Regions from separate parts of the Kitasatospora sp. NPDC093102 genome, predicted to be linked through region 2. Evidence: predicted binding sites of a transcription regulator. Region 2 holds the regulator's gene; the other holds the start of a gene.
What was found. The regulator HrcA, encoded in region 2, represses chaperone genes, less so after heat shock. The targets are predictions, from matches to a motif close to TTNGCACTCNGNNNNNCNGAGTGCNAA.

Region 1 (7,041 bases), on a different contig from region 2:
CTTCAGGTGTTCGACCCGCAGGCCGCCGCCGATCAGGATCCGCTGCCGGTACCCGGGCTCGCCGGCCCGGGCCAGCTCGGCCGACAGCACCTCGCGCCCGGCGTCCACCCCGGCGGCCGCGCCGGAGGTGAGGAAGGTGTCCAGGCCGGGCAGCCCGCCGACGGCGGCCCGCAGGGCGGCCCGCTCGGCACTGTGGTCGATCGCCCGGTGGAAGGTCCAGCGGCAACCTGCGATCGCCCCGGCGACGGCCGTGGTGGCGGCCAGGTCGACGGCGCCGTCGGCGTCGAGGAAGCCGAGGACGAACTCCTCGGCCCCCTCGGCCCGCAGCGCAGCGGCCCGGGCGCACAGCTCCTCCAGGTCGCCGGGGGCGAAGCCGTCCCGGATCCGCAGCATGACCCGCAGCGGGATGCCGACGGCGGCCCGGATCCGGCCGAAGTCCTCGACGGACGGGGTGAGCCCGTCGGCGGCCATGTCGGTGACCAGTTCGAGCCGGTCGGCGCCGCCCGACTCGGCGGCCTGGGCGTCCTGGGGCGTCAGCGCGATGACTTCGAAAATTGGTCTAGACATATTCGACAGCCTGCCACATCCGCCGGCCCCCGGGCGACCCCGTCCCCCGAACGCTCAAGCCAGTTGGCGCCCGCCCGGGCCCTTCCGGCGCCCGACCAGCGCCAGCGCGACCGCCGCCGAGACCGTCAAAGCGGCCATCGGCAGCAGCTTCCAGGCCCCGCCCTCCTGCTGCCAGAGCCCGTGCAGGTTGACGCTGAACGTCCACGGCAGGGCGGCGAGCCCCGGAACGGCCACCAGGTACCAGCCGCGCACCGCCGCCAGCGCCATCAGCAGCGGGACGACGATCATCAGCGCCCGCCACTGCGGGTCCAGGTGGTACCAGCTGGTGTAGACGTTGTCCGCGAACGCCGCCACCGGGGTCAGCACCGCCGCCGCCAGCAGGAGGCCCCGCTCCCGCCAGGTCGGCACCGAAAGCGCGTCCTTCGGCGCGGCCAGCAGCAACAGGGCCCAGAGCACGAACGGGCCGTTCCACTGGAGGGCCTCGAGGAAGTACCAGAGCGGCTGGAGGACGTGCGGGCTGCTCACCGACCACACCAGGTCGACCACGGCCGCCAGCGCCGACACCCCGGCCAGCAGCTTGGCCGCCGCCCACCGCCCGAGCAGCGCCGCGACGGCGGAGAGCATCGCCGCCCCCAGCAGCGCCCAGTAGGGCAGGAAGTGCAGCGGCCCCCAATCCCCGTGCGCCACACCGGACTCCAGGCGGCTCAGCAGCGCCTGGCCCGCCGCCAGCCCACCGGCGGCCCCGGCCACCAGCGGTGCGGTCAGCGCCGCCAGCCGCCCGCCCCGGGACGTCGAGGTCAGCCCGGTGCGCATCCGCAGCCCGTACGCGCCCAGGTCGAGCAGTTCCCGGACCTTGGCGACCGAGCCCGCCTCCGCCGTGGTGTCGGCGAAGACGACGGCCAGTTCGTCGCCGCGCTCGCGGCGGTAACGGCCCGGGTAGAACGCCAGCGCCGTCCGGACGGCGACGGTCGAATCGATCATGCTCATGCGAAGGCTCCCCTGACCCTCGGACTCACAACGGCGACGGACAGCCGCCGTTCGGCCTCGGTGGCCACGGCCCGCAGCCGCTCGGCCTCGGTGGCCAGCGCGCCGCGACCGACGTCGGTCAGCGCGTAGGTGCGCCGGGCCCGGCCGTCCACGACCTCCTCGGCGGCGACCTCGATCAGCCCCTGGGTCAGCAGCCGGTCGAGCGCCCCGTAGAGCGTTCCGGTGCGCATCTTGACCCGGCCGTCCGAGATCGCGGCGACCTCCTGGATGAGTGCGTAGCCGTGCCTCGGGGCGTCGGCCAGCGCGGTGAGCAGAAGCAGCGTCGGCTCCTGCATGGAGCGTTCTGTCATACGCCTACATATATCGCTGACCGGCACATCCCGTCCACCGGAACCAGCCACCACAATGGGCGCCATGCCGACCGAAGACCTGCTCGCCGCCTGGACCGCCCTGCTGCACCGCTGCGGGGCCGCCGTCGACCCCGAGCCGTACGGCCGGGAGCTGCTGCGCCGCTGGTCGGAGCCGCAGCGCCGCTACCACACCCCCGAACACCTGCGCGCCGTGCTGCGGCACGTCGACGAGCTGGCCGGGCAGGCCGCCGATCCGGAGGCCGTCCGCCTCGCGGCCTGGTTCCACGACGCCGTCTACCGTCCCGACCGCACCGAGAACGAGGAGCGCAGCGCCGCCCTGGCCGTCCGCGCGCTGACCGCCGCCGGACTGCCCGCCGAGCGGGTCGCCGAGGTGGAGCGCCTCGTGCTGCTCACCGTCGACCACGACCCCGCCCCCGGCGACCGCAACGGCGAGGTGCTCTGCGACGCGGACCTCGCCGTCCTCGGCGGCGCCCCCGAGGCGTACGCGGCGTACGCGGCCGCCGTCCGCGAGGAGTACGGCTTCGTCCCCGCGCCGGACTTCAGGGCCGGCCGGGCCGCCGTGCTGCGCCACCTGCTCGCCCTGCCCGCGCTCTACCGCACCCCCGCCGCCCGCGAGCGCTTCACGGCGGCGGCCCGTGCCAACCTGACGGCCGAGCTCGACGCCCTCTGAAGCGCGCACACGCGCCCGCCCGTCAGTCCCGCCGCGCTCTCAGCCGGTCCCCGGCGGACAGTCCCCCCATCACGAAGAAGACGCGCCCCATGATGGCCCACCACGCATCCTGGTCACCTCCCAGCACCTTCACCACGGCCCACCACAGTGCGAGCCCGCAGCAGCCGCCCAGCACGGCCCAGAACCAGTGCTTGATACCCCGTCCCATACCGCGCACCGTACACAGGTGCTAGCCGAGCTCTCCCACCGGAGCCACCACCGTGCCCCGCTTGCCGCACACCCAGTGCGGCTCCGGCCCCAGCTCGGGCTCCACGCTCAGCGCGTGGGGATCCCCGTCCGCCGCGCAGTCGGTGCACAGCGGCCAGCGCCCGTACGCCTCCAGCAGCGCGTCCTGGACGTCCTGGGCGACCAGCCCGAGCACGTACTCGGCGCCGTCCGGCCACTGCTCCAGCCACCAGCGGCGGTGCGTGACGGCCTGCTCCACCAGCGAGACGACGGCGGCGTCCGCCACGTCCCGCGCGGTGAGGTCGGCCAGGATCAGTGCCCGCGCGTTGTGCAGGGCGGTCTCGATGTCGTCAGCAGCCATCCGTCCATTCTCCGTCGACACGTCCGAACGCCGAAACGCCGTGTGGGCGGCCCCCGAAGGGAGCCGCCCACACGGACGAGGAATCAACCGATCCGATCAGGATCAGAAGTCCATGTCACCGCCCGGCATGCCGCCGCCGGCGGCCGCGGCGGCCTTCTCCGGCTTGTCGGCGATGACGGCCTCGGTGGTGAGGAACAGCGCCGCGATGGAGGCGGCGTTCTGCAGCGCGGAGCGGGTGACCTTGGCCGGGTCGATGATGCCCGCGGCGACCAGGTCGACGTACTCGTTGGTGGCGGCGTTCAGACCGTGACCGGCGGGGAGGTTGCGCACCTTCTCCACCACGACGCCACCCTCCAGGCCGGCGTTGGTCGCGATCTGCTTGATCGGGGCCTCCAGCGCGACCTTGACGATGTTGGCACCGGTGGCCTCGTCGCCGTCCAGCTCCAGCTTGTCGAAGGCGACACCGGCCTGCAGCAGGGCGACGCCACCACCGGCGACGATGCCCTCCTCGACGGCGGCCTTGGCGTTGCGGACGGCGTCCTCGATGCGGTGCTTGCGCTCCTTGAGCTCCACCTCGGTGGCCGCGCCGGCCTTGATGACGGCCACGCCGCCGGCCAGCTTGGCGAGGCGCTCCTGGAGCTTCTCGCGGTCGTAGTCCGAGTCGCTGTTCTCGATCTCGGCGCGGATCTGGTTCACGCGGCCCTGGACCTGGTCGCTCTCGCCGCCACCGTCGACGATGGTGGTCTCGTCCTTGGTGATGACCACCTTGCGGGCGGTGCCCAGCAGGTCGATGCCGGCGTTCTCCAGCTTGAGGCCGACCTCCTCGGAGATCACGGTGCCACCGGTGAGGATGGCGATGTCGCCGAGCATGGCCTTGCGGCGGTCACCGAAGCCCGGGGCCTTGACGGCGACGGACTTGAAGGTGCCACGGATCTTGTTCACGACCAGGGTCGACAGGGCCTCGCCCTCGACGTCCTCGGCGATGATGACCAGCGGCTTGCCGCTCTGCATGACCTTCTCCAGCAGCGGGAGCAGGTCCTTGACCGAGCCGATCTTGGAGTTGGCGATGAGGATGTACGGGTCCTCGAAGGTCGCCTCCATGCGCTCCAGGTCGGTGGCGAAGTAGGCGGAGATGTAGCCCTTGTCGAAGCGCATGCCCTCGGTGAGCTCGAGCTCCAGGCCGAAGGTGTTGCTCTCCTCGACGGTGATGACGCCTTCCTTGCCGACCTTGTCCATGGCCTCGGCGATCAGCTCGCCGATCTGGGTGTCGGCGGCGGAGATGGAGGCGGTGGAGGCGATCTGCTCCTTGGTCTCCACGTCCTTGGCCTGGGCGAGCAGCTGGTCGGAGACGGCCGCGACGGCCTTCTCGATGCCGCGCTTCAGGGCCATCGGGTTGGCGCCGGCGGCGACGTTGCGCAGACCCTCGCGAACCAGGGCCTGGGCGAGCACGGTGGCGGTGGTGGTGCCGTCACCCGCGACGTCGTCCGTCTTCTTGGCGACCTCCTTGACGAGCTCCGCACCGATCTTCTCGTACGGGTCCTCGAGCTCGATCTCCTTGGCGATGGAGACACCGTCGTTGGTGATGGTGGGGGCGCCCCACTTCTTCTCCAGCACGACGTTGCGACCCTTGGGGCCGAGCGTGACCTTCACTGCGTCGGCGAGCTGGTTCATGCCACGCTCAAGGCCGCGGCGAGCTTCCTCATCAAAGGCGATGATCTTGGCCATCTGAAGTGGTCCTCCGGGACACGGTCGACTGCTCGGACCAAGGGGTGCCCGCGACGGACGGCCCTGGTGTGCGGGGGTCCATTCCCCTACCGCTCCCGGGGGCCTCACCGACCCGGTCCGCTGTCACTCTCACGCTGTGAGTGCTAACGCAATGATTAGCACTCGTGGTGGTCGAGTGCAAGCCCAATCGACAACCCGCGAGCCGTCGCCGGGGCCGCCCGGGAACGCCGACGGGCCCGTACGACACGTGTCGTCCGGGCCCGTCGAGAAGCGAGTGGTCACCAGCCGAGGGCCGCGCCGAGCTCCTGGGGTCGGAAGGGGGTCAGCCCGCCGCGCGAACCATGTCCGCCTGCGGGCCCTTCTGTCCCTGGGAAATCTCGAACTCGACCCGCTGGCCCTCCTCGAGGGTGCGGTAGCCGTCCATCTGGATCGCGCTGTAGTGGACGAAGACGTCCGCACCACCGTCGACCGCGATGAAGCCGTAGCCCTTCTCCGCGTTGAACCACTTGACGGTGCCCTGAGCCATTCCGAACTCCCCTAGTGCTGTGCTGGCCCTTCACGTGCCCGCAGGTCGCGGGCCCGGGTTGGTTTGAAGGCCGGCCCGGGGAACCCCCCCTGGGCGCAGCCGTGCACGCCGCAACCCTCCGCGCGGAGCGCCGAACGGCTTCCGGTGAGCGGGTGATTGCGTCGACCGCCGCTGAATGTATCCGGACCGAAGCCCTCTGCAACAGGGCCAGCCGCCGGTAATTCCACCGTGGCGTCAACGGACAGGACGGGCTGAATCGGGAAAATCTCGGCATTCCACGCCGGACATAGCGGACGAATTACCCAAATCCCCGCGGTAATTCTGACATCTGCCTGACATGTTTCACGGGCCGCCGCCATCGGCGAGGGGCCCCCGGGCCGAGCTCTGCGGGGGCCGAAAGGGAAACCCTGTTCCCAGCCGAGCCACACTCTACTCCGACTCGACCCGGAAATATTCCCGCCGGAATGCAAGCGGTCGCCCACGCATACGGAGAGCGGAATTCCGTACGCGTGGGCGACCGCGGGTTCTCCGGACGGCTCAGCAGCCGCCGGCCACCGCCGGGATGATCGAGACGCCGGCGCCGTCCTCGACCTCGGTCGCCAGACCCTCGGCGAAGCGCACGTCGTCGTCGTTCACGTAGACGTTCACGAAGCGGCGCAGCTTGCCGGTGTCGTCCAGGATGCGGGCCGAGATGCCCGCGTGGTTCTTCTCCAGGTCGGCGATGACCTCGGCCAGGGTGGCACCCTCGGCGGTCACCTCGGCGGCGCCGCCGGTGTAGGTGCGCAGGATGGTGGGGATGCGGACGTTGGCGCTCATGACTCTCCTTGCGGGGGCGGGGCCTGTCGGGGTGGTTCAGACGGACGCGAGGCCGGCGTCGCGGAACGAGTCCAGCGTCGGGCGGATGACGGCGGTCATCCCGGCGTCGGAGACGGCGTCCAGGGTCTTCAGGCCGTCGCCGGTGTTGATCGCGACGGTCTCCTTGGACGGGTCCAGCTGCCCGGTCTCGACCAGCTTCTTCAGCACGCCGACGGTCACCCCGCCCGCGGTCTCGGCGAAGACGCCCTCGGTCCGCGCCAGCAGCCGGATCGCCGCCACGACCTCGGCGTCCGTGACGTCCTCCACCGCGCCACCGGTCCGGCGGGCGATGTCCAGCACGTACGGGCCGTCGGCCGGGTTGCCGATCGCCAGCGACTTGGCGATGGTGTCCGGCTTGACCGGCTTGATCACGTCCCGGCCGGCCTTGAACGCGGCCGACACCGGCGAGCAGCCCTCGGCCTGGGCGCCGAAGATCCGGTACGGCCGGTCCTCGACCAGGCCGAGCCCGATCAGCTCCTGGAGACCCTTGTCGATCTTCGTCAGCTGCGAGCCCGAGGCGATCGGGATCACGATCTGCTCCGGCAGCCGCCAGCCGAGCTGCTCGCAGATCTCGTACGCCAGCGTCTTGGAACCCTCTCCGTAGTACGGCCGCAGGTTCACGTTGACGAATCCCCAGCCCTCGCCGGCCGGGTCGCCGATCAGCTCCGAGCAGAAGCGGTTCACGTCGTCGTAGTTGCCCTCGATGCCGACCAGCTCGCCGCCGTACACCCCGGCCATGACGACCTTGCCCTGC
Region 2 (7,041 bases):
AACTCCTCCACCCGGCCCAGCAGTTCGGGCTCCAGGTCCTTGTAGGAGTTCACCTTCGAGAGGATGTGCTTCCAGGCCGCCGGGGTGTCCACCGGCCAGCCGAGGCGGCGGCAGGTGCCCTCCTTCCAGTCCTCGCCGCGGGGGACGGCGGGCCAGGCGGGGATGCCGACGGAGGAGGGCTTCACGGCCTCCCAGATGTCGATGTAGGGGTGGCCCACGACCAGCACCGAGTCGCCGGTGACCTGGGCGGCGATGCCGTGCTCCTTGGTGCCGGGGAGCAGGTGGTCGACCAGGACGCCGAGGCGGCGGCCGGGGCCGGGGGCGAAGTCGGCGACGATCGCGGGCAGGTCGTCGATGCCGCGCAGGTACTCGACGACCACGCCCTCGATCCGCAGGTCGTCGCCCCAGACCCGTTCGACCAGCTCGGCGTCGTGCCGGCCCTCGACGTAGATGCGGGACTCCCGGGCGACCCGGGCGCGGGCGTTCGGGACGGCGATCGAGCCGGAGGCGGTGCGGGCCGGGGTGCGCGGCGCCGCCGGGCCGGTGGGGCGGACCAGGGTGACGACCCGGCCCTCCAGCAGGAAGCCGCGCGGCACCAGCGGGAACACCCGGTGCTTGCCGAAGCGGTCCTCCAGGGTGACGGTGAAGCCTTCGGCGGTCCTCTCGCAGCGCACCACCGCCCCGCAGAAGCCGGTCGCCGCCTCCTCGACCACCAGGTCCCGCTCGGCGGGCACCTCCGGGGCAGGCTGCTGCTTCTTCCACGGCGGGGTCAGGTCGGGTCCGTACTGGCGGCTGCGCATACGGGTGATCATAGGGATCGGGCGCTGGCATGATCACCGCATGCACCGCTTCCACTCCCGCGCCGTCCGGGCCGGCACCTTCCTGTTCCTCGTGGCCTCCGGGGCGGCCTTCGGCCTCGTGAAGGACAGCCGGCCGCAGTACACCGGCGCCGCCGTGGCCGCCCTCGGGGCCGCCTTCGTGCTGTACGTCGCGTCGGAGCTGGCGAGTACCGGGGGCGCCGGGGCGGCCGGTGCGGCGGAAGCCACCGCACCGGCCGGGACCGTCGGCGGCGGGGTGCCGGAGCGGGACGAGCCGGGGGACGACCAGGACCAGGAGCTGTGCGACGTCTGCGGCCGGACGGGGCCCAGGACGCTGGACCGCGGGGGTCTGGAGCTGCCCGAGGGGTGGCTGGCCCTGGAGATCGACCGCCGGTCCGCCGAAGTGCTCTTCCGGACGTACTGCTCCGAGGAGCACATGCGCCTGGACCTCTCGGGCCCGCTGCCCGCCCCGGAACCCCTCCGGGGCGAGCCCGGCGACCCCTGGGACGGGGCCCCGCGAACCGTCTGGGACCGGCTCGCCGAGGCGGCCTGGGCCCTGGGGCTGTTCCTCCTGAGCGGCTTCCTGCTGCTCGGGTGCGGGCTGGCGGTCCGGTTCCTCATCGGACTGCTGTAGCGGACGGTGCGCTGAGGACGTGAGAGCCCGGGAGCGCGCCCGTGTGGGAGAGTGCGGGCGATCACGAATCCTGGGGGTGGATCAGTGCGCACACGTCATCGCGCGGTGGTGGGGATCGTTCTGGCGGTTCTCGGCGTGTCGGCCTGTACGGCCGACCGGAAGGCCGGGCCGGAGGCCGCTGCGGCCTTCACCCCGGTGCCCGCGCCCAAGAGCCTGCGCGAGGGCCTGCTGACCCAGGAGCGGCTTCCCCGGGGGTTCCGGCTGAACAAGGTGGAGGTCGGCCCGACGTCGACCGCCGCTTCGGTCACGCCCCTCCCCATCGCCTCGCTCCGGTGCGACGAACTCGAGGTCGACTCCTTCATGACGACGCACGCCCCACCCCGGGAGAACGTGGCGGTGGGCCTGGAACGGACGCCGACCGGCGGCGAGGACGCCGGCTGGTTCGGCCGGGAGTCGCTCGACCGCTACGCGCCCGGCCGAGCGGCCGACGTCATGGACGCCATCCGCGGCGCTGCGAAGCGCTGCGCCTCCTTCACCACCACACTCACGGACGGCACGAAGATCCGGGAGACAGCGTCCGTCACGCCGGCCGGGGTGCCGGCCGACGAGAGCCTCCTGATCCACTTCACCTCGGCCTTCCCCGGGGACTCGAAACCGTTCGAGAAGGTCACCGGTTTCGTCCGCCAGGGCGACGTGATCCTCGTCGTGCAGCACTCCTCCAGCCGGAAGCCGTCCACGGACACCCAAGAGGTCCTCGCCGCCGCCGTGAAGGCGTACCGCTCGACCACCGGCGGCTGACGCCCGCGCACCGTCACAGACCCGGCGCGCCCCAGACCGGGAACCAGCGGCTCAGGTCCTTCTCCAACCGCAGGTCGTTCCCCAGCATCGCGTTGACCTGTAGCTCCAGTGGGCTGTTGCGCTTCTCCCCGCCGCCCGGCATCGGGGCGAAGGGGTAGAACGTGCCCCGCTTGTAGAGGTAGACCAGGGCCAGCGAACGCCCCTCCGGGTCGCGGAAGGCGACGAGCGAGCAGAGCAGCTGCGGTCCGAAGCCGTTCGCCTCCAGCTCGCTGTTGACCGCGTGCAGGTCGTTCACCAGCTCCGGCAGCTCCTCGGGCCGGTGCCGGGCGAGCAGCCAGGAGTAGCCGTAGCCGTCCCTGGAGGCCTCCACCGGGACGCCGCCGCGCTCGGTGTCGGCGTCCAGCAGCGCCCGGACCTGCTGCTCGACCTGGACGAAGGCCGCGCCCTCGACGGCGGCGAAGCAGACCGAGCCGAGTCCGGTGGGGGTGAACCCGGCCCCGGCCTCCAGGGTCAGCGCGGCGGACGGCACGCCGAACAGCTGGTCGAGGTCGGGCTTGACGGGCTTGGTGCGGCCGAACAGGGCGTCCAGGATTCCCACGGCGGTCCTTTCACAGGGGGTCAGCGGCCGAGCTGCTCGGAGATCTTCGCCAGCTGCGCCAGCCGCTTCTCCAGCGTCGGGTGGGTGGAGAACAGCTGCGAGGCGGTCTCCCGGGCGCTCAGCGCGGGGGCGAAGTAGAAGGCGTTGTACGGCTGCGACTTGCGCAGGTCCTCGGTGGGGATGGCCGCGATCTGCCCGGTCACCTTGGTGAGGGCCGCGGCCAGTGCGCTGGGCCGGCCGGTGAGCTGGGCGGCGGCGCGGTCGGCGGCCAGCTCACGGTAGCGGGACAGCAGCCGGGTGAGCAGGAAGCTGATCGCGTAGACGACCACCGACACCAGCGGGACGATCAGGGCCACGATGGCCGCGTTCTGGTCGTTGTTGTTGCGCCCGCCGCCCATGAACCCGCCGTACATCGCGATCCGGGTCATCGCCCCGGCGAGGACGCCGAGGAAGCCGGCGATCGTCATCACCGCGACGTCCCGGTGGGCGACGTGCGACAGCTCGTGCGCGAGGACGCCCTCCAGTTCCTCCGGCTCCAGCCGGCGCAGCAGTCCGGTGGTCACGCAGACCACCGCGTTCTGCGGGTTGCGGCCGGTGGCGAAGGCGTTCGGCATGTCGTTGTCGGCGACCGCCACCCGGGGCTTGGGCATGTCGGCCAGGGCGCAGAGCCGGTCGACGGTGCCGTGCAGCTGGGGGAACTGCTCCGGGGTCACTCGGTGGGCGCCCATCGCCCGCTCGGTGATCTTGTCGCTGAACCAGAACTGGGCGACGAACAGCCCGCCGGACAGCAGGACGATCAGTGGCCAGGCGCCGCGCAGAAGCGCGATCAGCAGGCCCGTGAAACCGACGTACAGCAGCCCGATCACGAACATCGTCGCGACCATGCGGCTGGTCAGGCCGCGGTCGGGCGCGAAACGGGTGTGCTGGCCCGAGCTCGACATCGCTTGCTCCTCCATTCGCCGTCGCTATCGATGCTGCCACCCGGACGGCCTCTCGGCACCACTCCGGCGCCGGGAGGATCGAACCGTCAGCTTCCCGTGGGCCGTGGGCGGAACTGCGGGGAGGATCACCCCGGTCGGGCCGTTCCTGCCGTAGGACCCGGGCCTTACACTGGCAGGTACGGATTTGGCACTCGCGTGTTCAGAGTGCCAAGGCCGGGGCCTCCCGGAGCGGCCCGCAGCAGCAAGGGACACAGTCGGACAACGTGCGAAGACGGAGGTGCGTGCCCCATGGCCGGTGAGGTCCGCCAGCTCGACGACCGCAAGCTCGCCGTGCTCCGCGCGATCGTGCAGGACTACGTGGGCACCGAGGAACCGGTCGGCTCCAAGGCCCTGGTGGAGCGGCACAACCTCGGGGTGTCACCGGCGACCGTCCGCAACGACATGGCGGCGCTGGAGGAGGAGGGTTACATCCACCAGCCGCACACCAGTGCCGGCCGCATCCCGACCGACAAGGGGTACCGCCTCTTCGTCGACAAGCTCGCCGAGATCAAGCCGATGAGCGCCCCCGAGCGCCGGGCCATCCGGCACTTCCTGGACGGCGCGGTCGACCTGGACGACGTGGTCGCCCGCACCGTGCGGCTGCTCGCCCAGCTGACCCGGCAGGTCGCGGTGGTGCAGTACCCCTCGCTGTCGCGCTCCACCGTCCGGCACATCGAGCTGGTGGCGCTGGCCCCGGCCAAGGTGATGCTGGTGCTGATCACCAACACCGGCCGGGTCGAGCAGCGGATGGTCGACTGCCCGGGACCGGTCGGCGAGACGGTGCTGGCGGACCTGCGGGCCCGGATCAACGCGAGAGCCGCCGGCCGACGCCTCCCGGAGGTCCCGGGACTGCTGGAGGAACTCCCGGCGCACTTCGAGCAGGCCGACCGGCCGACCGTCAGCACGGTCCTGGCGACGCTGTTCGAGACGCTCGCCGAACAGAACGAGGAGCGGATCATGCTGGCCGGCACGGCCAACCTGACCCGCTTCGGGCACGACTTCCCGCTCACCATCCAGCCGGTGCTGGAGGCCCTGGAGGAGCAGGTCGTCCTGCTCCGCCTCCTGGGTGAGACCGCGGACGCCGCGATGACGGTCCGGATCGGGCGGGAGAACGCCTACGAGGGGCTGACTTCCACCTCGATCGTTTCGGTCGGCTACGGTTCGGGCGACGAGAGCGTGGCCAAACTGGGTGTGATCGGTCCGACCCGGATGGATTACCCGGGCACAATGGGGGCGGTGCGAGCGGTGGCGCGGTACGTGGGCCAGATCCTGGCCGAGTCCTAGCAAAGCCCCCCGTCGGAAATCTGACGGGGGCGTCCAGTCGCAGCACTACTACAGGCGGAACAAGCGGAGCATTTGGTGGCCACGGACTACTACGCGGTACTCGGCGTCCGACGGGATGCGGGGCAGGACGAGATCAAGAAGGCGTTCCGGCGCCTGGCACGCGAACTGCACCCGGACGTCAACCCGGACCCGAAGACGCAGGAGCGGTTCAAGGAGATCAACGCCGCCTACGAGGTGCTCTCCGACCCGCAGAAGCGTCAGGTCTACGACCTCGGCGGGGACCCGCTCTCCCCGGGCGGCGGCGGTGCGGGTGGCTTCGGCGCCGGCGCGGCGGGCTTCGGCTTCTCCGACATCATGGACGCCTTCTTCGGCGCCGCGGCCGGCCAGCGTGGCCCGCGCTCGCGCACCCGCCGCGGCCAGGACGCCATGATCCGGCTGGAGATCACCCTGGAGGAGGCCGCCTTCGGCACCACCAAGGAGCTCCAGGTCGACACCGCCGTCACCTGCACCACCTGCAACGGCGAGGGTGCGGCCCCCGGCACCTCGGCGCAGACCTGTGACATGTGCCGCGGCAAGGGCGAGGTCTCCCAGGTCACCCGGTCCTTCCTGGGCCAGGTCATGACCTCCCGCCCCTGCCCGCAGTGCCAGGGCTTCGGCACCGTCGTGCCGACCCCGTGCCCGGAGTGCGCCGGCGACGGCCGCGTGCGGGCCCGCCGCACCCTGACCGTCAAGATCCCGGCCGGTGTCGACAACGGCACCCGGATCCAGCTGGCCGGCGAGGGCGAGGTCGGCCCCGGCGGCGGCCCGGCCGGCGACCTGTACGTCGAGATCGCCGAGACCAGCCACACCATCTTCCAGCGGCGCGGGGACGACCTGCACTGCACCGTCACGATCCCGATGACGGCGGCCGCGCTCGGCACCCAGGTGCCGCTGCAGACCCTGGACGGCCTGGAGGAGGTCGACATCCGGCCCGGCACCCAGTCCGGCCAGTCGATCCCGCTGCACGGCCGGGGCATCACCCACCTGCGCGGTGGCGGCCGGGGCGACCTGATAGTGCACGTCGAGGTGAAGACGCCCGGCAAGCTCGACGCCGAGCAGGAGGAGCTGCTGCGCCGCCTCGCGGTGCTGCGCGGCGAGGAGCGGCCGTCCGGCCAGTTCGCGCCGGGCCAGCAGGGCCTCTTCTCCCGGCTGAAGGACGCCTTCAACGGCCGGTAGCAGTCCGCGGAGGGGTGCCGGGGGAAGGCCCCCGGCACCCCTTCCGTGTTTTCGTCCCACTCCTGGAGGTACTCCGTCATGACCGCGCCCGTCTTCGTCGTCGAGACCGAGCGGATCGCCGCCGCCGTGCCCGGGGCCGTGGTGCGCCTGGACGGCCCGGAGGGGCGGCACGCGGCCGCGGTGAAGCGGCTGGAGCCGGGCGAGGCGGTCACCCTGGCGGACGGGCTGGGGCTCGGCGTGGACGGCACGGTCGCCGAGGTGCTCGGCAAGGACGCGATCGACGTGACGGTCGCCGCGGTGCGCCGGGAGCCGGAGCCCGCGCCGCGGATCGTGGTGGTCCAGGCGCTGCCCAAGGGCGACCGCGGCGAGCTGGCCGTGGAGACCATGACCGAGGTCGGCGTGGACGTGGTGATCCCGTGGGCCGCCTCGCGCTGCATCACCCAGTGGAAGGGCGAGCGCGGCGCCAAGGCGCTCGCCAAGTGGCGGGCCACCGCCCGGGAGGCGGGCAAGCAGTCCCGCCGGCTGCGCTTCCCCGAGGTCCGCGAGCCGATGACCACCAGGCAGCTGGCACCGGTGCTGGCACAGGCCGCGTTCGCCGCCGTGCTGCACGAGGAGGGCGCCGAGCCGCTGGCGCACGCCGGGCTGCCGGAGGGCGGCGACCTCGTCCTGGTGGTCGGCCCGGAGGGCGGGGTCTCCCCGGAGGAGCTGGCCGCG

Region 1: a site for HrcA is predicted at 5,062-5,088, ahead of groL (chaperonin GroEL). Genes of this name have one in related genera too.

The regions. Positions count from the first base shown of each region.
Region 1 is NZ_JBFBFA010000060.1:8,050-15,090, reverse strand. It holds gene AB0O11_RS36135 (copper homeostasis protein CutC) at 1-567, opposite strand, end outside; gene AB0O11_RS36130 (hypothetical protein) at 622-1,554, opposite strand; gene AB0O11_RS36125 (PadR family transcriptional regulator) at 1,551-1,904, opposite strand; gene AB0O11_RS36120 (hypothetical protein) at 1,969-2,595, shown strand; gene AB0O11_RS36115 (hypothetical protein) at 2,618-2,803, opposite strand; gene AB0O11_RS36110 (hypothetical protein) at 2,825-3,181, opposite strand; gene groL (chaperonin GroEL) at 3,284-4,906, opposite strand; gene AB0O11_RS36100 (cold-shock protein) at 5,229-5,432, opposite strand; gene AB0O11_RS36095 (MoaD/ThiS family protein) at 5,970-6,248, opposite strand; gene thrC (threonine synthase) at 6,285-7,041, opposite strand, start outside.
Region 2 is NZ_JBFBFA010000028.1:68,616-75,656, forward strand. It holds gene AB0O11_RS27545 (DUF3097 domain-containing protein) at 1-800, opposite strand, end outside; gene AB0O11_RS27550 (hypothetical protein) at 841-1,452, shown strand; gene AB0O11_RS27555 (hypothetical protein) at 1,558-2,250, shown strand; gene AB0O11_RS27560 (hypothetical protein) at 2,264-2,848, opposite strand; gene htpX (zinc metalloprotease HtpX) at 2,869-3,789, opposite strand; gene hrcA (heat-inducible transcriptional repressor HrcA) at 4,078-5,112, shown strand; gene dnaJ (molecular chaperone DnaJ) at 5,188-6,327, shown strand; gene AB0O11_RS27580 (16S rRNA (uracil(1498)-N(3))-methyltransferase) at 6,406-7,041, shown strand, end outside.